DNA from 3 places in the Streptomyces sp. NPDC037083 genome. Region 1 is predicted to be linked to each of the others. Evidence: riboswitches for the same ligand, from Rfam matches in the RefSeq annotation. Region 1 holds a riboswitch; each other region holds the start of a gene.
The links. Region 1 has a riboswitch for S-adenosylmethionine ahead of ACZ7DE_RS21760 (aminotransferase class V-fold PLP-dependent enzyme). Riboswitches for the same ligand answer to the same signal wherever they lie in the genome.
Positions count from the first base shown of each region.

Region 2: another riboswitch for S-adenosylmethionine. It lies ahead of thrC (threonine synthase); the one in region 1 lies ahead of ACZ7DE_RS21760 (aminotransferase class V-fold PLP-dependent enzyme).
Region 3: another riboswitch for S-adenosylmethionine. It lies ahead of ACZ7DE_RS32205 (putative leader peptide); the one in region 1 lies ahead of ACZ7DE_RS21760 (aminotransferase class V-fold PLP-dependent enzyme).

Region 1 covers NZ_JBVJSQ010000007.1:446,468-453,440, reverse strand. The annotation lists gene ctaE (aa3-type cytochrome oxidase subunit III) at 1-338, shown strand, start outside; gene qcrC (cytochrome bc1 complex diheme cytochrome c subunit) at 404-1,216, shown strand; gene qcrA (cytochrome bc1 complex Rieske iron-sulfur subunit) at 1,213-2,271, shown strand; gene qcrB (cytochrome bc1 complex cytochrome b subunit) at 2,268-3,914, shown strand; gene trpD (anthranilate phosphoribosyltransferase) at 4,049-5,113, shown strand; SAM riboswitch class IV at 5,189-5,305, shown strand; gene ACZ7DE_RS21760 (aminotransferase class V-fold PLP-dependent enzyme) at 5,472-6,836, shown strand.
Region 2 covers NZ_JBVJSQ010000005.1:444,178-451,150, forward strand. The annotation lists gene groL (chaperonin GroEL) at 1-1,382, opposite strand, end outside; gene ACZ7DE_RS16800 (cold-shock protein) at 1,717-1,923, opposite strand; gene ACZ7DE_RS16805 (MoaD/ThiS family protein) at 2,375-2,650, opposite strand; gene thrC (threonine synthase) at 2,647-3,948, opposite strand; SAM riboswitch class I at 3,967-4,132, opposite strand; gene ACZ7DE_RS16815 (glucosyl-3-phosphoglycerate synthase) at 4,299-5,243, shown strand; gene ACZ7DE_RS16820 (alpha,alpha-trehalose-phosphate synthase (UDP-forming)) at 5,373-6,788, shown strand; gene otsB (trehalose-phosphatase) at 6,776-6,973, opposite strand, start outside.
Region 3 covers NZ_JBVJSQ010000014.1:183,495-190,467, forward strand. The annotation lists gene ACZ7DE_RS32195 (ABC transporter permease) at 1-28, opposite strand, end outside; gene ACZ7DE_RS32200 (ABC transporter substrate-binding protein) at 32-1,645, opposite strand; gene ACZ7DE_RS32205 (putative leader peptide) at 1,849-1,965, opposite strand; SAM riboswitch class IV at 2,000-2,112, opposite strand; gene ACZ7DE_RS32210 (DUF1684 domain-containing protein) at 2,201-3,025, opposite strand; gene ACZ7DE_RS32215 (LLM class F420-dependent oxidoreductase) at 3,087-4,010, opposite strand; gene ACZ7DE_RS32220 (hypothetical protein) at 4,012-4,425, opposite strand; gene ACZ7DE_RS32225 (nucleoside deaminase) at 4,718-5,146, opposite strand; gene ACZ7DE_RS32230 (TIGR03619 family F420-dependent LLM class oxidoreductase) at 5,143-6,018, opposite strand; gene ACZ7DE_RS32235 (Lrp/AsnC family transcriptional regulator) at 6,114-6,584, shown strand; gene ACZ7DE_RS32240 (hypothetical protein) at 6,884-6,973, shown strand, end outside.

The DNA.
Region 1 (6,973 bases):
GTGACGTGAAGAAGCTGCGGATGTGGTTCATCGTCACCTTCATCATGGGTGCGATCTTCATCGGCGGTCAGATCTACGAGTACACGGAGCTGGTGAAGAAGGACGGGCTCTCGCTCTCCTCCGACCCGTACGGCTCGGTGTTCTACCTGACCACCGGCTTCCACGGCATGCACGTGACGGGCGGCCTCATCGCCTTCCTGTTCGTCCTCGGCCGCACGTACGCGGCCAAGAGGTTCACCCACGAGCAGGCGACCGCGGCCATCGTCGTGTCCTACTACTGGCACTTCGTCGATGTCGTCTGGATCGGCCTCTTCGCCACGATCTACATGATCAAGTAGCCGGGCACGCTCGCTCCCGCACATCCCAAGCATCGACGCAGAAGATCCTGACACCGGGGTAATCCGTGAAAAAGCTCTCCGCACGACGACGCCATCCGCTGGCGGCGCTCGTCGTCCTACTCCTCGCGCTGGCGGCTACTGGGGGGCTGTACGCCGCGTTCGCGCCCGCGAGCAAGGCGCAGGCAGACGACAGCGCCCAGTCCCTCACCATCGACGAGGGCAAGAAGCTCTACGCCGTCGGCTGCGCCAGCTGCCACGGCACCGGCGGTCAGGGCACCTCCGACGGTCCGAGCCTGGTCGGCGTGGGCGCCGCGGCCGTCGACTTCCAGGTCGGCACCGGCCGCATGCCGGCGGCGACCTCCCAGGGCCCGCAGGTGGTGAAGAAGAAGAACATCTACACGCAGGCCGAGATCGACCAGCTCGCCGCGTACATCTCCTCCCTGGGCTCCGGCCCGTCCGTCCCGACCGAGGCCGAGTACGGCCCGGAGGGCGCGGACATCGCCAAGGGCGGCGACCTGTTCCGCACCAACTGCGCGCAGTGCCACAACTTCACCGGCAAGGGCGGCGCCCTGACCAAGGGCAAGTTCGCTCCGACCCTCGAGGACGTGGACCCGAAGCACATCTACGAGGCCATGCAGACCGGCCCGCAGAACATGCCTTCCTTCCCCGACACCACCCTGTCGGAGCAGAACAAGAAGGACATCATCGCGTACCTGCACGCGGTCAACAGCGACGAGACGAACAACCCCGGTGGTCTGGAACTGGGCGGCCTCGGGCCGGTCAGTGAGGGCCTGTTCGCCTGGATCTTCGGTCTCGGCGCCCTGATCGCGGTCGCCGTCTGGGTCGCCGCTCGGACCGCAAAGGCCAAGAAGTCATGAGTAGCCAAGACATTCCTGAAGAGAACCTGCCCGCTGAGCAGGGCCACGCGCACGGCGCGGTAGGCGTCGCGGACGAGAAGAACCCGTTCGCGGACCCCGGTCTGCCGCCGCACGAGCACCGCGTCCAGGACATCGACGAGCGGGCCGCCAAGCGGTCCGAGCGTGCGGTCGCCTTCCTGTTCACGCTGTCGATGCTGGCCACGGTCGGCTTCATCGTCTCGTACGTGGCGATCCCCGCCGACAAGTCGATCTTCGTGTTCCCGATCGGCCACCTCAGCGCGCTGAACTTCGCGCTGGGTCTGACGCTGGGCACGGCGCTGTTCACCATCGGCGCCGGCGCGGTCCACTGGGCCCGCACCCTGATGTCGGACGTGGAGGTCGCCGACGAGCGGCACCCGATCGCCGCGAGCCCCGAGGTCCGTGCGAAGGTCCACGCGGACTTCAAGCAGGGCGCCAAGGAGTCCGCGATCGGCCGCCGCAAGCTGATCCGCAACACGATGCTCGGCGCGGTCGCCCTGGTGCCGCTCTCCGGCATCATGCTGCTGCGCGACCTCGGCCCGCTGCCCGAGGACAAGCTGCGGCACACGCTGTGGGCCAAGGGCAAGCTGCTCGTCAACATGAACACGAACGAGCCGCTGCGTCCCTCGGACGTCGCCGTCGGCTCGCTCACCTTCGCCAAGCCCGAAGGCCTGGAGGAGCACGACGAGGACTTCCAGAACGAGATCGCCAAGGCGGCCCTGATGATCGTCCGGCTGCAGCCGGACAACATCAAGGACAAGCGCGAGCTCGAGTGGTCGCACGAGGGCATCGTGGCGTACTCGAAGATCTGCACCCACGTCGGTTGCCCGATCTCCCTGTACGAGCAGCAGACGCACCACGTGCTGTGCCCCTGCCACCAGTCCACCTTCGACCTCTCCGACGGTGCCCGAGTGATCTTCGGTCCCGCCGGTCACGCCCTGCCGCAGCTGCGCATCGGTGTGAACGACGAGGGCTACCTCGAGGCGCTCGGCGACTTCGAAGAGCCCGTCGGTCCTGCTTTCTGGGAGCGCGGATGAGCACGACAGAGAACCACGGAAGCAACACGGCCCGCGAACGCGGGAAGGCTCCGGCCGGCGAGCGCATCGCCGACTGGGCCGACGGCCGGCTGGGGATCTACTCCCTCGCCAAGGCCAACATGCGCAAGATCTTCCCCGACCACTGGTCGTTCATGTTGGGCGAAGTGTGCCTGTACAGCTTCATCATCATCATCCTGACGGGTGTGTATCTGACGCTGTTCTTCCACCCGTCGATGAACGAGGTGGAGTACCACGGCAGCTACGTCCCGCTCCAGGGACAGCTGATGTCCGAGGCGTTCAGCTCGACCCTGCACATCTCCTTCGACGTGCGCGGCGGTCTGCTCATCCGGCAGATCCACCACTGGGCGGCGCTGATCTTCCTCGCCGGCATGTTCGTGCACATGATGCGCGTGTTCTTCACGGGCGCGTTCCGCAAGCCGCGTGAGGTCAACTGGCTGTTCGGCTTCCTGCTGTTCGTCCTGGGCATGTTCACCGGCTTCACCGGTTACTCGCTCCCGGACGACCTTCTCTCCGGCACCGGTGTGCGCTTCACGCAGGGCGCGATCCTGTCGATGCCGATCGTCGGCACGTACATCTCGATGTTCCTGTTCGGCGGCGAGTTCCCCGGCCACGACTTCGTGGCGCGGTTCTACTCGATCCACATCCTGCTGCTGCCGGGCATCATGCTGGGCCTGGTGGTGGGCCACCTGATCCTGGTCTTCTACCACAAGCACACGCAGTTCGCGGGCCCCGGCAAGAGCAACAAGAACGTCGTGGGCATGCCGCTGCTGCCGGTGTACATGGCCAAGGCCGGAGGCTTCTTCTTCCTGGTCTTCGGCGTGATCGCGGCCATCGCGGCCGTCGCGCAGATCAACCCGATCTGGGCCATGGGCCCCTACCGTCCGGACCAGGTGTCGACCGGCGCCCAGCCCGACTGGTACATGGGCTTCGCCGAGGGTCTGATCCGCTTCATGCCGGGCTGGGAGATCAACCTCTGGGGCCACACGCTGGTCCTGGGCGTGTTCATCCCGCTGGTCCTGTTCGGCGTGGTCCTCGCGGCGCTGGCGCTCTACCCCTTCATCGAGGCGTGGATCACCGGCGACAAGCGCGAGCACCACATCCTGGACCGCCCGCGCAACGCGCCGACCCGTACGGCGCTCGGCGTCGCCTGGGTCACGATGTACATGATCACGCTGGTCGGCGGCGGCAACGACCTGTGGGCCACGCACTTCCACCTGTCGATCAACTCGATCACCTGGTTCGTCCGGATCTTCTTCTTCGTCGGACCGGTCATCGCGTACATCGCCACCAAGCGGATCTGCCTCGGTCTGCAGCGTCGCGACAAGGACAAGGTGCTGCACGGTCGCGAGACCGGCACCATCAAGCGCCTGCCGCACGGTGAGTTCATCGAGATCCACGAGCCGCTCAGCCAGGAGCAGCTGCACACGCTCACCGCGCACGAGCAGTACGAGCCGGCCGCGATCGGCGCCACCGTCGACGAGAACGGCGTCGAGCGCAAGGTCACCGGCAAGGAGAAGCTCCGCGCGAAGATCAGCGGAGCGTACTTCGGCGAGGACCAGCAGATTCCGAAGCCCACCGTCGAGGAGTACAAGGAGATCACGAGCGGCCACGGCCACCACTGATCGCTGAGGCGTCGCCACGCCGCACAAAGGGCCCCGTCCGGTCTTCGGACGGGGCCCTTTGCCGTGCCCGTGGCTGGATAGGGTGGGGGTTCACCCTGTTCCCACGACGGACGACGACACACGCAGGAGCGGCTATGAGCGCTGTGACCCCCGCTGGAGGCGACACCGCGGCGGGCCGTTCCTGGCCCGAGGTGCTGAACGGCCTGCTCTACGGCCAGGACCAGGGCGCCGACGCCACGTTCTGGGCGCTGGACCGGATCATGCGCGGTGAGGCGACCGACGCGCAGATCGCCGGCTTCGTGGTGGCGCTGCGGGCCAAGGGCGAGACCGTCGAGGAGATCAACGGGCTCGTCCGGGCGATGTACGAGCACGCCAACCTGATCGAGGTGCCGGGGCGGACCGTCGACATCGTCGGCACCGGCGGCGACGGCGCGAAGACGGTCAACATCTCCACGATGTCGGCGATCGTCGTCGCGGGCGCGGGCGCCACGGTCGTCAAGCACGGCAACCGGGCCGCGTCCTCCGCGTCCGGCGCCTCGGACGTGCTGGAAAAGCTCGGCGTCAATCTGGAACTGACCCCGCGCCGGGTGGCCGAGGTGGCGCAGGAGGCCGGGATCACCTTCTGCTTCGCGATCAAGTTCCATCCGGCGCTGCGTCATGTGGGCGCGGCGCGCGGCCAGTTGGGCATCCGCACGGTGTTCAACGTGCTCGGCCCGCTGACGAACCCGGCCAAGGTGCGGGCCCAGGCGGTCGGGGTCGCCGACCCCCGCATGGCGCCGGTCGTCGCGGGCGTCTTCGCCGAGCGCGGCAACTCGTCCCTGGTCTTCCGGGGCGACGACGGCCTCGACGAGCTGACCACCACGGCGACCTCCCACGTGTGGGTCGTGCGCGACGGCAAGGTCGCCGAGGAGACCTTCGACCCGCGTGACGTCGGCCTGGACCTGGTCCCGGTGGAGGCCCTGCGCGGCGGCGACCCGTCGTACAACGCGGAGGTCGCCCGCCGCCTGCTGGAGGGCGAGACGGGCCCGGTCCGTGACGCCGTCCTGCTGAACTCGGCGGCCGCGCTCGTGGCGCTCGACCCGGGCGCCGGGACGCTGGCCGAGCAGCTGCGGGCCGGCATGGCCCGGGCCGCCGAGTCGATCGACTCCGGCGCGGCCAAGCGGGCCCTGGAGCGCTGGGTGGCGGCCAGCAACGCCTGACGCCGGCATGACGCGGTCCCGCCATCCGGACACGGGTTGCGGGACCGTGATCACCTCGCGTACGTTTCTGTATCAGGTCATGAGTGACAGTCATGAGGCCCCGGCCGACTGTCCGGCAACCCTCCGTCCGTGGCGGGGTGCCCCGGGTGAAGACCAGGTCGTGGACAGCAAGGTCCACGGCAAGCGCGGACCCCTCGCGAAACCAGGGGTCCTGGGTCGTTCGAGGGAGTCTCCCGTGAGCAAGCGAATGCGCTAGGGCGTAGAGCCCCGCCTCCGCATCCCCCTTTCACCTTCCTCCGTGCCGGAGCCATGTCCGCCCGCACGGCGGTTCCGCCCTGCCTTTCACGGGAGTTCCCCCATGTCCGTCTCCACCGTTGCCGCCGGCCGTACCCTTTGTGCCCCTCTGCCTGTTCTGGGCAGTGATGTCACCGTCCCGCTCGTGACGGGCGGCGAGGTCGCCTACGCGGCCCTCGACTACGCGGCCAGCGCCCCCGCCCTGCAGCGCGTCTGGGACGACGTGGCGGCCTACGCCCCGTACTACGGCAGCGTCCACCGCGGCGCCGGGTACCTCTCGCAGCTCTCCACCGACCTCTTCGAGAACGCCCGCAGGACGGTCGCCGAGTTCCTGGACTGCCGGGCCGACGACCAGCTGATCTTCACCCGCTCGACCACGGACTCCCTCAACCTGCTGGCCAGGGCCCTCCCCGCCGGCTGCCAGGTCTTCGTCTTCGAGACCGAGCACCACGCCTCGCTGCTGCCCTGGCAGAACGCCCGGGTCAGCTACCTCGACGCCCCGCGCACCCCGCGCCAGGCCGTCGAGACGCTCGAGCGGGCCCTCGCCGAGCGCGACCCCCACGGCCCGGCCCTGGTCTGCGTGACCGGCGCCTCGAACGTCACGGGCGAGCTGTGGCCGGTGCGCGAGCTGGCGGCCGCCGCCCACGCGCACGGCGCCCGGATCGTCCTGGACGCGGCACAGCTGGCCCCGCACCACGCGGTCTCCGTGCAGGAGCTCGACGTCGACTGGGTCGCCTTCTCGGGCCACAAGCTGTACGCGCCCTTCGGCTCCGGCGTCCTGGCCGGCCGCGCCGACTGGCTGGCCGAGGCCGCCCCGTACCTCGCGGGCGGCGGCGCCAGCCGCAGGGTCACCCGGCGCGAGGACGGGGGAGTGGACGTGGAGTGGCACGAGAGCGCCGCCCGCCACGAGGCCGGTTCCCCGAACGTGATCGGCGCCTACTCCATCGCCTCGGCCTGCAGGGCGCTGACGGAGGCGGGCTTCGAGAACCTGGTCGCCCGGGAGGAGCACCTGATCGCCGAGGTGCGGGCGGGCCTGGCCGACGTTCCGCAGGTCAGGATCCTGTCCCTGTTCGGCGACGACGCCCCCCGGGTGGGCGTGCTCTCGTTCGTCGTCGAGGGCTGGAACAGCTCCCACTTCGCCGCCGCCCTGTCCGCCGAGTACGGCATCGGCGTCCGCGACGGCCTGTTCTGCGCCCACCCGCTGGTCCGCACCCTCCTGGGCGGCGACCCGCACACCCAGGGCGAGTGCGGCGCTCCGGAGGCGGCCCCGGGGGAGAAGTCCCTCAACGCCATCCGGGTGAGCTTCGGCGCGGGCACGCCCGACGAGCACGTCGAGCGCTTCGTCGCGGCGGTCCGTGAGCTGGTGGCCGAGGGGGCCAAGTGGCAGTACCGCACCGAGGACGGCCGCTGCGTCCCCGCCGTGGGCTGACCTCCGCGGCCGGAGCCCCCGAAGGCGCGGGGAACCGGACGACCGGCCGGCCGCGGCGCGCGCACGCGGGCCGCGGCCGCGCGGAGGCGGAGGCGGGATCGTGCGGCCGGGGCCGACGGGATCGCGCGGGCGCGGGC
Region 2 (6,973 bases), on a different contig from region 1:
ACGCCACCCTCGAGACCACCGTTGACGGCGATCTGCTTGAGCGGGGCCTCCAGTGCGATGCGCACGGCGTTGGCGCCGGTCGCCTCGTCACCCTCGAGCTCCAGCTTCTCGAAGACGGCGGACGCCTGGATGAGCGCCACGCCACCACCGGCGACGATGCCCTCCTCGACGGCGGCCTTCGCGTTGCGGACGGCGTCCTCGATGCGGTGCTTGCGCTCCTTGAGCTCCACCTCGGTGGCGGCGCCGGCCTTGATGACCGCGACACCGCCGGCGAGCTTCGCCAGGCGCTCCTGCAGCTTCTCGCGGTCGTAGTCCGAGTCGCTGTTCTCGATCTCGGCGCGGATCTGGTTCACACGGCCCGCGACCTGGTCCGAGGAGCCGGAACCGTCGACGATGGTGGTCTCGTCCTTGGTGATGACGACCTTGCGGGCCTTGCCCAGGAGGTCCAGGGAGGTGTTCTCGAGCTTGAGACCGACCTCCTCGGAGATGACCTCGCCGCCGGTGAGGATGGCGATGTCGTTCAGCATCGCCTTGCGGCGGTCGCCGAAGCCCGGGGCCTTGACCGCGACGGACTTGAAGGTGCCGCGGATCTTGTTGACGACCAGGGTCGACAGGGCCTCGCCCTCGACGTCCTCGGCGATGATCAGCAGCGGCTTGCCCGACTGCATGACCTTCTCGAGGAGCGGGAGCAGGTCCTTGACGTTCGCGATCTTGGAGTTCGCGATCAGGATGTACGGGTCGTCGAGGACGGCCTCCATACGCTCCATGTCGGTGGCGAAGTACGCCGAGATGTAGCCCTTGTCGAAGCGCATACCCTCGGTGAGCTCCAGCTCCAGACCGAAGGTCTGGGACTCCTCGACGGTGATGACGCCTTCCTTGCCGACCTTGTCCATGGCCTCGGCGATGAGCTCGCCGATCTGGGTGTCGGCGGCGGAGATGGAGGCCGTGGAAGCGATCTGCTCCTTGGTCTCGACATCCTTCGCCTGCTCGAGCAGGGCGCCGGAGACGGCCTCGACGGCCTTCTCGATGCCGCGCTTGAGGGCCATCGGGTTGGCGCCGGCGGCGACGTTGCGAAGGCCTTCCTTGACCAGGGCCTGGGCCAGGACGGTCGCGGTCGTCGTGCCGTCACCGGCTACGTCGTCCGTCTTCTTCGCGACTTCCTTGACCAGCTCGGCGCCGATCTTCTCGTACGGGTCCTCGAGCTCGATCTCCTTGGCGATGGACACGCCATCGTTGGTGATCGTGGGGGCGCCCCACTTCTTCTCGAGGACGACGTTGCGGCCCTTGGGGCCGAGCGTCACCTTGACGGCGTCCGCGAGCTGGTTCATGCCGCGCTCGAGGCCGCGCCGTGCCTCCTCGTCGAACGCGATGATCTTGGCCATGTGAAGTGGTCCTCCCGGACTGGGGTGGATTGCTCCGGACCGCGCTGGCGCCCGCGACGGACGGCTCGCCGGCCTCGTGGTTCCTTGCCCCACCTGGCCTGCGGGCCTCACCGACCCGGTCCTTCGTTGTCACTCTCACCTTCAGAGTGCTAACGCAATGATTAGCACTCGACCCATGAGAGTGCAAGCGCCTCCGCCGGACCGGTGCCCTTCCGGACACCCCTCGGGACGCCTCCCGGACGCCCCCGGACAGACCGAAGGGCTCGCACCCCCCAGGAGGTGCGAGCCCTTCGACAGATGTACAGAAGAACGACGCTGTCAGTCGGCGCGTGCTTCAGCCGGTCGCGAGACGGACCATGTCCGCCTGCGGCCCCTTCTGGCCCTGCGAGATCTCGAAATCGACCCGCTGACCCTCTTCCAGGGTGCGGTAGCCGTCCATCTGAATCGCGCTGTAGTGGACGAAAACATCCGCACCACCGTCGACCGCGATGAAGCCGTACCCCTTCTCCGCGTTGAACCACTTGACGGTGCCCTGAGCCATGCCTAACTCCCCTATTACTGGCCCTTGCACAGATCCACACTTCGCGGATCCGGGTCAGACCTCACCCCCCAGTTGGTTGGGGGCGTGCGCCGGAACGCGTCGACCGCGGCTGAATGTATCTGTCCAACTGCCGTCTGCAACAGGTCAGTCGGACGAGAATTCTGGACGCAGGGGATCCGGAATGTGGCGAGAATTCGCCTGAATTCAGGGCAAGTCGGGCCCTGCAAAAGCCGCAAAAGCCACAGAAGGAGCGCGCACTTTGGCTGCTTCTCATCGGGCTGAGGTGGAAATAAAAGGCTCCTGATCCGGTGATCCGGATCGGGTTCCCCAACTGTACCGCGCTCAACCACACTGAATTGCCCCCTCCGCTTCTATCGCGGAGAGGGCAATTCGATGAACTCTCGGTAATCGCTGTTACCGACGGTTACTACCGGCGGGTACTGACCAGCGGTCAGCCACCGGCGACGGCCGGGATGATGGAGACTCCGGCGCCGTCCGGGGTCGCCGTCTGAAGGCCCTGCTCGAAGCGGACGTCGTCGTCGTTCACGTACACGTTGACGAACCGGCGCAGCTTGCCCTGGTCGTCCAGGACGCGGGCGGCGATGCCGGTGTGGTTCTTCTCCAGGTCGGAGATGACCTCGCCGAGAGTCGCCCCCTCGGCGGTGACCTCCGCCTGACCGCCGGTGTAGGTGCGCAGGATGGTGGGGATGCGGACGTTGACGCTCATGACGCGAGGCCAGCCTCTCGGAAGGAGTCCAGGTTCGGGCGGATGGTCGCGGTCAGGCCGGTGCCGGCCACCGCGTCCAGGGTCTTCAGGCCGTCGCCCGTGTTCAGGACGACGGTGGTCTTCGTCGGGTCCAGCAGCCCGTTCCCGATCAGCTTGCGCGTCACACCCACCGTCACCCCGCCGGCGGTCTCCGCGAAGATGCCCTCGGTCCGCGCCAGCAGCTTGATCGCGTCGACGATCTGCTCGTCGGTGACGTCCTCCACCGCACCGCCGGTGCGACGGGCGATGTCGAGGACGTACGGGCCGTCCGCCGGGTTGCCGATGGCCAGCGACTTGGCGATGGTGTCCGGCTTCTGGGGGCGCACGACGTCGTGCCCGGCCTTGTAGGCGACGGACACCGGGGAGCACCCCTCCGCCTGCGCACCGAAGATCTTGTACGGCCGGTCCTCGACGAGCCCGAGCTTGATCAGCTCCTGCAGACCCTTGTCGATCTTCGTGAGCTGCGAGCCGGAGGCGATCGGCACGACCAGCTGGTCGGGGATCCGCCAGCCGAGCTGCTCGCAGATCTCGTACGCCAGGGTCTTGGAACCCTCCGCGTAGTACGGCCGCAGGTTGACGTTGACGAAGCCCCAGCCCTCGCCCGCCGGGTCGCCGATGAGCTCGGAGCAGAAGCGGTTGACGTCGTCGTAGTTGCCCTCGATGCCGACGAGCTCACCGCCGTACACGGCGGCCATGACGACCTTGCCCTGCTCCAGGTCGTGCGGGATGAACACGCAGGAGCGGAAGCCGGCGCGGGCGGCGGCGGCGCCGACGGCGCCGGCCAGGTTGCCCGTGGAGGAGCAGGAGAGGGTCGTGAAGCCGAAGGCGCGGGCGGCCTCGATGGCCTGGGCGACGACCCGGTCCTTGAAGGAGTGCGTCGGGTTGCCGGAGTCGTCCTTGACGAACAGCTTTCCGGCGTCGACGCCCAGCTCACGGGCGAGGTTGTCGGCCTGGACGAGCTTGGTCCAGCCCGGGTTGATGTTCGGCTTGTCCGCCACGTCGGCCGGGACGGGCAGCAGCGGCGCGTAGCGCCAGATGTTCGCGGGTCCCGCCTCGATGCGCTTGCGGAGCTCCTCCGTCTCGTAGGAGGAGAAGTCGTACGCGATCTCGAGCGGGCCGAAACACTCCTCGCAGGCGAAGACCGGGCCGAGGGGGACGCGGTGACCGCACTCCCGGCAGCTCAGCGCCGCGGCGGGACCGAGGTCCACGGAAGAGGTCGGCGTAGAGTCGGTGGTGCTTGCAACAGTCTGCGCAGCCATGTGAGGCGAGGCCCTTTCTCCTCATCTTCCTCACGACGCATTTCGCCGTGAGACGGATTTGGCACCTTCCCGAGCCGGGAGCCTCGCGGAACGATCATCTGGTGGATCAGTGATCGCTACGAGACCGGCTGGAGGGTTGCCGGGGCTTCATCGGGCCGTATCCCTCTGCCCCTCTGGATGAGCGGTATGAAGTTGTCGACGGCGACCTCGGACATGCGATGGTCATCCGCGTTGTTCAAGACTGTAACCGAAGGCCAGGACAGTTGAGAGAGTCGTCCGAACCGCGAGATGGATCACACGGTCACCTGCCGTGCACCCGGTGTGATCACGACAGTGAGGAGCCGCGGACTGTGCTGGAAGAAGTCGAGCGCTGGCTGGCCACCCGCTCCTGGTCGGTGACCGATCGCCCGCTGCACCGGATCCTGGCCGCGAAACGCGCCACGAACCAGACGGTGTCCGTCGTCCTGCCCGCCCTCAACGAGGAGGAGACGGTCGGCGAGATCGTCGCCGTCATCCGTCACGACCTCATGCACCAGGTCCCGCTCGTCGACGAGATCGTCGTCGTCGACTCGGGATCGACCGACCGCACGTCCGAGGTCGCCGCCGCGGCGGGCGCGCGGGTCGTCCACCGGGACGACATCCTGCCGCGCATACCCGCCGTGCCGGGCAAGGGCGAGGTCCTGTGGCGCTCCCTGCTGGTCACCAGCGGGGACATCGTCTGTTTCATCGACGCCGACCTGAAGGAGTTCTCCTCCGACTTCGTCTCGGGGATCGTCGGACCGCTGCTCACCGACCCGGACGTGGACCTGGTCAAGGGCATGTACGACCGTCCGCTGGGCGGTGCGGCCGGACAGGGCGGACGGGTCACCGAGCTGATGGCCCGCCCCCTGCTCAACATGCACTGGCCGCAGCTGGCCGGATTCGTGCAGCCGCTCGGCGGCGAGTACGCGGCCCGCCGCAGCCTGCTGGAACAGCTGCCCTTCCCCGTCGGCTACGGCGTGGAGCTCGGCATGCTGGTCGACGCCCTGCACCTGGTGGGCCTCGACGCGCTCGCCCAGGTCGACGTCGGGGTGCGCAAGCACCGCCACCAGGACGGCCAGGCCCTGGGCCGGATGGCGGCGGCGATCTACCGCACCGCTCAGCTCCGGCTGGCCCGCGGGCACATGATCCGTCCGGCCCTCACCCAGTTCGAGCGCAGCCCGGACGGCTTCGAGCCGCGTACCTACTCCGTGGACACCGAGGAACGCCCGCCGATGACGGAGATCACGGAGTACGCGACCCGCAAGGTGGCCTGAAGCCCGCGACGGGCCCGGGCCGGCGAGGCGGTCCGGGCCTACGTCGTGGGTCGGCGATCCCGGAAAATGGCGCGGGGGCGTCCCCGTGCGAACGTTTGGGCGTTTCGAGGCCGGGCTAGGTTGAGGCGTATGGCTACCACGCACGAAACGGTCGCTCGGGGCACTGCTCAGGTACTGGTCGCGTCCAACCGCGGCCCGGTCTCCTACGAGCTGCGCGAGGACGGCTCGCTGCACGCGAAACGCGGCGGCGGCGGGCTGGTCTCCGGTCTGTCCGCCATCGGCCCCGAATCGGGCGCCCTCTGGGTGTGCTCGGCGCTCTCCGACGGCGACCGCGAGGCGGTCTCGCGCGGGGTCGGCGAGGAGGGCGTGCGCATGCTGCCCATCCCGGCCGACGTGCACGCCGACGCCTACAACGGCATCGCCAACTCGGTGCTCTGGTTCGTCCACCACCTGCTGTACCAGACCCCGCTGGAACCGGCCTTCGACGCGGAGTTCCGCCGTCAGTGGGCGGCGTACGAGGAGTACAACCGGGCCTTCGCCCAGGCGCTGGCGCAGGAGGCGGCGGACGGCGCCGCCGTCCTCGTCCAGGACTACCACCTGTGCCTGGTCCCCGGGATGCTCCGGGCGCTCCGCCCCGACCTGCGCATCGGCCACTTCTCGCACACGCCGTGGGCGCCGGTGGACTACTTCGGCCTGCTGCCCGACGACATCCGCGAACAGCTGCTGACGGGCATGCTCGGCGCGGACCGCCTGGGCTTCCTCACCCGCCGCTGGGCGGACGCGTTCACCGCCTGCTGCAGCGAGTTCGTCGGCGGCCTGGGCAGGACGCGGGTGGGCGTGCACGGCTTGGGCGCCGACGCGGAGTTCCTGCGGGAGCGCTCGCACCGGCCGGACGTCGACGAGCGGATGACGGCCCTGCGCGAGGAGATCGGCGAGGGCCGCAGGACGATCGTCCGCGTCGACCGCACCGAACTGTCCAAGAACATCGTGCGCGGCCTGCTGGCCTACCGGCAGCTGCTCGACGACCACCCGGAGTGGCGCGAACGGGTGGTCCACGTGGCCTTCGCCTACCCCTCCCGCCAGGACCTGGCCGTCTACCGGGACTACATGACGGAGGTCCAGCGTGTGACGGAGGAGATCAACTCCGCCTACGGCACGCCCGGCTGGACCCCGGTCCTGCTGAACCTCAAGGACGACTTCGCCCGCTCCCTGGCCGCCTACCGGCTGGCCGACGTGGCTCTGGTCAACCCGATCCGCGACGGCATGAACCTGGTCGCCAAGGAGGTCCCGGTCGTCTCCGACGAGGGCTGCGCGCTGGTGCTGTCCCGGGAGGCCGGGGCGTACTGGGAGCTGCGCGACGATGCGATCGTCGTCAACCCGTACGACGTCCTGGAGACCGCGCGCGCCCTGCACGAGGGGCTGGTCATGAAGCCGGAGGAGCGGACCGAACGCACCAAGCGGCTGTCCGCCGCGGCGACCGCGCTGCCCCCGGCCCAGTGGTTCCTCGACCAGCTGAACGCCCTGCGCGAGCCTCAGCCCAGCTGAGCGGCGAGCTTGCGCAACAGCTCCACGACCCCGGCCGGTCCGTCCACGACGAGGTCGGCGCGCTCCGCCAGCTCGCCGACCTCCGTGCTGCCGCTGCACACCAGCAGGCCGGGGACGCCGTCGGCGCGCAGCTTCTCCACGGCGGCGAAGGCCGGGAGGTCGCCGAGGTCGTCGCCGGCGTAGAG
Region 3 (6,973 bases), on a different contig from region 1:
CCAGTCGCTTGATCACATAGCGGCGCATGCGCTAGCCGATCCAGGTGTCGTGCAACTGGATGCGGCTGCCCGAGTCGAAGTCGAGGCTGTGCACCTTCTTCGACACGGCCAGCTGGGTCTGGAGTTCCACCACCGGCACGTTGTACGCGTTCTGCACGATCAGCTTCTGCGCCTCGTCCACCAGCTGCTCGCGCTTGGCGGTGTCCGTGGTCGCGGCCTGGCCGGACAGCGCCGTGTCCAGGGAAGTGGCGGGCAGGCGGTAGAAGTTGGCCAGTTGGGTGGAGAAGGAGGTACGCAGGATGTCCGGGTCGGAGCGGGTCACGTTGCTCCACACCAGGTCGAAGTCACCGCCCTGGAGCGTGGTGGCGAACTGGCTGACCTGACCCTGCTTGAGCGCCACGTCGATCCCGACGGCCTTCAACTGCTGCTGGACCAGCTCCAGTGCAGGCTGGTTGGTGGCGGCGTTGGGGAACCAGCCGATGGTCAGGCTCAGCTTCTTGCCGTCCTTGGCGCGTATGCCGTCACTGCCGGCTTTCCAACCGGCCGCTTCCAGGGAGAACTTCGCCTTGGCCGCGTCGAAGGCGAGGTCCGAGGAGAGGTCGGTGTAGTCGGGCGTGGTGTGCGCCAGGACGCTGGTCGCCGGCTGGGTGCCGGTCGGGAACACGGTGTCGGCGATCTGCTTGCGGTCGATGGCCGCCAGGATCGCCTGACGCACCTTCACATCCTTCAGCAGCGGCCGCGAGTTGTTGACGCCGAGCCCGAAGACCACACCGGGGTTGGCCCGGCGCAGCAGGGTGACCTGACCGCCCCCGAGCGCCGCCTCGTTGGCCTTGCCGACGCTGCTGATCGCGTCCACCTGCCCGGACTGGAGGCTGCCGGCCCGCACCCCCGCCTCGGGGACGACCTTGAAGACCAGCTTGTCCAGGTAGGCCTCGCCCTTCTTGGACCACAGCGAGGAGCCCCAGTCGTAGCCGGTGCGCTTGGCCAGAGCGATCGACTGGTTCTGGACGTACTGTTTGAGCACGAACGGCCCCGACCCGATCACACCCTCGCTGCACTTCTGCTGCGGGGTCTTCTTCACGCTCGCCGACGACTCGATGCCCAGCGAGTGGGTCGAAGTCGCCTGGAGGAACTGGGCATTGGGCTCCTTGAAGGTCACCTTGACGGTGAGCGGGTCCACCGCGGTGGTGTTCTTGACGCCGCTGAGATAGCCCTGGGCGAGGACCCCGAGGGCGCCGAGCTTCGGCACCGCGTCGAAGTTGTCCTTGACCACCTGCGCGGTCAGTTGGGAGCCGTCGCTGAAGGTGACGCCCGAGCGCAGATGGAAGGTGAACTCCGTGGCGTCGGCGTTGATGTCCCAGCTCTTGGCGAGCCACGGCACGATCTTGCCGGTCCTGGGGTCCTGGTCCGTCAGGGAGTCCACGGTCTGGCGCACCGAGTAGATGCTCTCGTTGCTGCCGACTTGCTGTGGATCCCCGCAGCCGGCGTCGGAACCCACCGCGAAGGTCAGGGTGCCACCGGACTTCGGCCGGCTGCTTCCGCTACTGGAGTCGTCGCCCGAACCGCAGGCGGTCAGCAGAACACTGGTGGTCAGCAGGGCGGCGAGGGGCGCACGGGGGGCTCTGAAGGCCGGAAGTGCGTTCACGGAGGGTTCTCCTACTCGTGTCACCAGGCGTGGAGGCGCCGTACGAGGCACGACCGTGCATGGGTGTGCGGCCCCGGCCGGTGCAAGACCGGTGGCGGGGAACCGCTGTGCAGACAGGGATCAGGGGGGAGCGGAGGTCAGCCGCAGGCGGGTGCCGTGACGACCGGCGCGTGCCGGACTGCGACCGGCGGCGGAAGGGTCCGTCAGGCCTGACAGAGGCAGCTGGTCGAGCGCTTGAGGTCGATGTGGCGCCGACGCGAGAGCCGGGAGAACACGGTGGCGCCGACGAAGCGGGCGCTGAGGTCACCACCGTGCCGCATGCCGGTCCTCCACATTTCCGGCCCCGGTCACGGGGCCACGCGCTTGCGGGATCGTCGGTGATCCTGCCGGGCTTTCACCTGGAGCACCCCACCGCGTAGGAGGGTTGCCGGTCAGCGAGCCAGGGCTTGACGCTGACACTCAATGCCGTTCGTGATCGTACGGAGGGCTCTTGTCGTCCGTCAATGCCGCAAAGCGACGTCCTGCAAGGGCAGTCGGACAGGTACCGGGACCAGCTCAGGAACCGCCGCGCTCGCGGGGGATCTTCTGGCCGGCCTCGATCGCCACCGGCAGCCGGTTCTCGGCCGGGGGCAGGGGGCAGGTGGCCAGGTCCGTGTAGGCGCACGGCAGGTTCGCGGCGCGGTTGAAGTCCAGGACGACCGTACCGTCGGCGGCGGGCGGCTCCAGGGTCAGGGCCCGGTTGGCGGCGTAGGTGGTGACCCCGGAGGTCGCGTCGGTGAACAGCACCATCAGTCGGCCCGCGCCATGGCCGGGGAACGTGGTCAGCGACAGCTGCTGCCCGTACAGCTCGAACTCCACCCTGCCCGGAGCGTCGTAGACATGCTCAAGACCTTCCACCGCGGCGCCCACGGTGGTCGGCCGGGGCTTGTCGAAGGGGACGTATCGGCCCGTCAAGGCCCAGCGCGGGTCGGGGGCGTAGGCGGGCGTTCCGGTGAAGGCCGTGCGCAGCGGCGCGTCCGGGTGCCGGGGGCGCACGATGTCGTGCCCGCCGCGCCTGGCGACCTCGATGACGGCGTCTCCCCAGACGGCATCGACACTGCCGCGTTCGGGAAGCACGCCGAAGCGGTGTTCACCGTGCACCGACGTTCCGTCGACGATCAGTTCCTCGCCGTCGTCGAGGTCTACGACGACCCCGTCGGGGCCGGTGCGCCACGCACCGGGCGCGTCCGCAAAGCGCTGGGGCCGGTCGTCGAGCCAGTGCAGGCCGGTGATCGCCAGGAACCCGTGCGGGTCGGCGAGCCGGGCCTCCTGGGCGCGATACCACGCCAGCCAGTTCTCGGTGAAGGCGTGGAAGTCGGTCGCGGTGGCCTCGGTGGTCATGGGCTCTCCTTCGTCAAGGGGGTGCAGGGGGCCGGTCGGGCCGTCGGTTCGACCGGTGTGCTCAGCGGGCCAGTTCGCCGAGGAGTCGCCAGGTGCGTCGGCGGTCGGCATCACCCGCGATCTCGGTGCCCGAGAACACGACCTCGGTGGCGCCGGCGTCGCGGTAACGGCGTACCTCGGCCTCGACGGCCTTCTCGTCGCCGATCACGGCCAGGTCGGCGGCCCGCCGGCCGCCGGAGAGTTCGATGACCCGCGCGTAGGACGGGATCTGTTCGTAGAACGCGAGGTTCTCGGTGGCCTTGGCCCGCACTGCGTCCACGTCGTCGGTGACCACGCCGGGCACCAGGGCCACGATCCTGGGCGCGGGGCGGCCGGCGGCCTCGGCTGCGGCGGTCAGGGCGGGCACGATGTGTTCCGCCAGGGCGCGCGGTCCCGCCAGGTAGGGCAGGATCCCGTCCGCCAGCTCACCGCTGACGCGCAGCGCCTGCGGCCCCATCGCGGCGACCAGCAGGGGGACACCGCTCTCGGCACCCGGTACCCGCGCCGGGACCGGGGTGGCCGCGGTGAGCAGCTCACCGCGGAAGTCGGCCGTGCCGGTCTCGGTCAACTGCCGCAGGGCGGTGAGGAACTCTCGCAGCCGGGCGATGGGGCGTTCGAAGGGCAGGCCGAAGCCGGTCTCCGTCAGCAGTTTCGTGCCCAGGGCCAGACCGAGGTGGTAGCGGCCGTGGGTCGCGGCCTGGGCGGTCTGGGCCTGGCTGGAGACCAGCAGCGGGTGGCGGCCGAAGACGGGGATCGCGGAGGTGCCGACCTGCAGTCCGGGCACTTCCCGCCCGACGATCGCCGCGAGCTGGGGTGAGTCCGCGCCGAAGGTCTGCCCGAACCAGGCCGACGTGAGAGCGAACTCCGCTGCCTCTTGGGCCAGTTGTACGGTGGCGTCGACCTGGTTCGGCGCCTCGGACGCGTTGAGCGCTACTCCAACAGTCATGTCAGTCAGAACGGGCGTAGGTCGAACCCGCATTCCGGTCCGTGTGTGACAGCTTCTTGTCAGTCATGTGTATTCGGTCCTGAGTGGAAGGGCCATCCCGGTGCTCAGCCCTCCTGCCGTCGGTCCCGCGCGGATCGGTGCGTGAGGGTTCGCGCAGGCCGAGGTCTTCGCGCAGGGTGGTGCCGGTGTACGCGGTCCGGTAGATCCCGCGTTCCTGCAGTTCCGGGACGAGCAGGTCGACGAGGTCGTCGAGGTCGTCGGGGATGGGGTAGGGCGTGACGTTGAAACCGCCGAGCGCGCCGTGCCGCACGAAGTGGGCGAACTTGTCGGCAAGACCGGACGGAGTGCCGACGTGCCCGCGCTGGCGGCCGAGCGCGATGACGGTCTCGCGCAGCGACCAGCCGTGCGCCTCCACCTTCCCCGCCACTCGCCACGACCGCGCGGGTCGGCGATGCGCCGGGCGCCGAAGGAGCCGTCGTTCTCGGTGACGACCGGATCCTCCTTCGGCAGTGGCCCGTCGGCGTCGCGGTCCGAGAGGTTGACGCCGCACAGCGACCCGGTGATCCCCAACGCCGTCGCCGGGATGGTCTGTTGGAGCCGAATCCAGCGCCTCTTCTCCTGGCCCTCCTCCTCGGTGGCGACGAGGATGATCTCGGTGCCGGGCAGGATCCGCAGGTGGTGGCGGGCTCCGCTCCCGGGCCCGGCGGTCAGCGGTAGTAGGGCTCGACCGCGGCCCGTACCTCGTCGAGCAGCGCGGGGCCGTCCTGAGGCACGGGCAGTCGGCTGCTGCCCGGCCTGATGTCCAGGAGCTGTTCGTTGGACAGGGCGAACACCACTCGCCGCAGCCCTGCCCATTGGATGACGGCCTCGCACATCCCGCACGGCTGGCAGCTGGTGTACATCGTGGTGCCTGCCGCCGTCTGCGCGTCGAGCTCTCTTGCGCCCCACCTCGCCAATTTGAGTTCCGGGTGTGCAGTGACGTCGTTGTCGGTGAGGGTGGTGTTGTACTCCTCGGCCAGGACCGTTCCGTCCGGTCCTGCCAACAGAGATCCAAATGGCGGGTTGCCGCTCGCGCGTGCCTTGGCCGCGAGCGAGATGGCCTGCCGGAGGAGTGTGTGGTCGTCGGGTGTGATCATGACTGCTCCATCGTGGTGCGGGATGGGGTGCCGGGCTCGTAGAAGTGTGCGGCCACGGTGGCGAGGGTCTGCCAAGCCGCCTGCGGGTGACACGTCGCGCGGGGGTCGCCCGGGTAGGTGTCGAGGACGACGGACGTGGCGCCCAGCAGCCGCAGTTGGTCGAGATCGTCCAAGATCTGGTCGATGGCTCCCTCACCGGCGAGCCGTCCCGCTCCGTCGACCGGTTCCTTGGTGAGTCGCAGGGCGATGCGGGGCGCCAGGGCGGGCACGGGCAAGTGCTGCTCGTCCGCGTACGTCTCCAGCCTGCCCGCGGCTTCGCGCAGCCACGGCACGGTGGGGCGCAGCGGATGCCATGCGTCTCCGAGTCGTACGGCCCGGCGCAGCCCCGCGTCGCTGTTTCCGCCGACCCACACCGGGATCCGGCGCTCTCCGTAGGACGCGGTGTCCTTCCAGGCGGCCCGGATGTCCCGCAGGTGGTCGTCGGTCAGCTGTCCGCGCTGCGAGAACGGGATGTCGAGGGCGGCGAACTCCTGCCGTGCCCAGCCCACTCCCACGCCGAGGACCAGCCGGCCGCCGCTCAGCTCATCCAGATTGGCCGCCATTCGGGCGGTGAGCAGCGGGTGCCGGTAGGGAGCGATGAGGACCGTCGTGCCGAGCTGGATACGGGTGGTGAGGCCGGCCAGCCAGGACAAGGTGGTGAAGGGCTCGTAGAAGGGTGCCGGATAGCGCTCGGCGACATCGGGCGTGATGGCTATGTGGTCCGAGATCATCAGTAGGTCGAAGCCCAGGCCCTCTACGGTCTGGGCCCAGCTGCGCAGCACTCCGGGGTCGGTGCCCGGGCCGAAATTGGGGACGTTCACTCCGATCTTCACGGAGCCCAACCCTAGGCAGGACGTATGGGTCGTCAGAAGGGATTCCCGCCTGTTCAGAGGCGGTTCAGCCGTGGATCCGCCGGTAAAATGGGCGTATGACCGAGAGTCTCGACGCGACGGACTGGGCGATCCTGACAGAAGTCCAACGGGACGGCCGGATCCCGTTCACCGAACTGGCACGGCGGGTGAACCTGAGCGCGTCGGCGACCAAGGAGCGAGTGCGCCGACTCGAGGAGGCCGAGGTGATCACGGGGTACCGCGCGGAGGTGAACCCGGAGCGGACCGGTTACCCAGTGATGGCGGTGGTCCGGCTCAAGTACCCGGGGCCGGGAACCCGGCACGAGCCGCTGCGCCGGCTGCTGGAGGAGCGCCCGGAGATCCTGGAGTGCCTGCGCACCACCGGAGACGACTGCTACATCATGAAGGTGGCGGCCACGTCGATGGCCCACCTGGAGGAGATAGTCGACGAGCTGGCCGAGTTCGGGAGCACCACCACCAACCTCGTCCTCAGCCAGACTCTCCCGTTGCGCGGCCCGGGGGTGCCTCGGGGGAACACCGTCAGGTAGGCGCGGATGCCATTCCACCGCCGGGGCCCGGCCTGGCGGCCAGCAGCGGCGACAGCCCCAAGCGCCCGGGAAGACCATGGCCGAGGTCGTGTCCGACGAGGTCCCGCGCCTGCTGGAGCGACTGGCTGAGGTGCCCGACCCGGCGGGACCCACGCGGCGTACGGCACGCTCTGGTTGCCGTGCTCGCGCTGACCGCGTGCACGGTTCTGGGCGGAGGCGACCTCTGTGCCGGCAGTCAGCGAGTGGATCGCCGACGCCCCACGGCACATCCTGGAACGCCTCGGCATACGCCTCGACCCATGGCTCCCAAAGCGGCTCCTGCCTCGGAAACGACGGTCAGGAGTCCGCTGGCCCGCATCGACGGCGACGCGCTGGATCGGGCGGTCGGA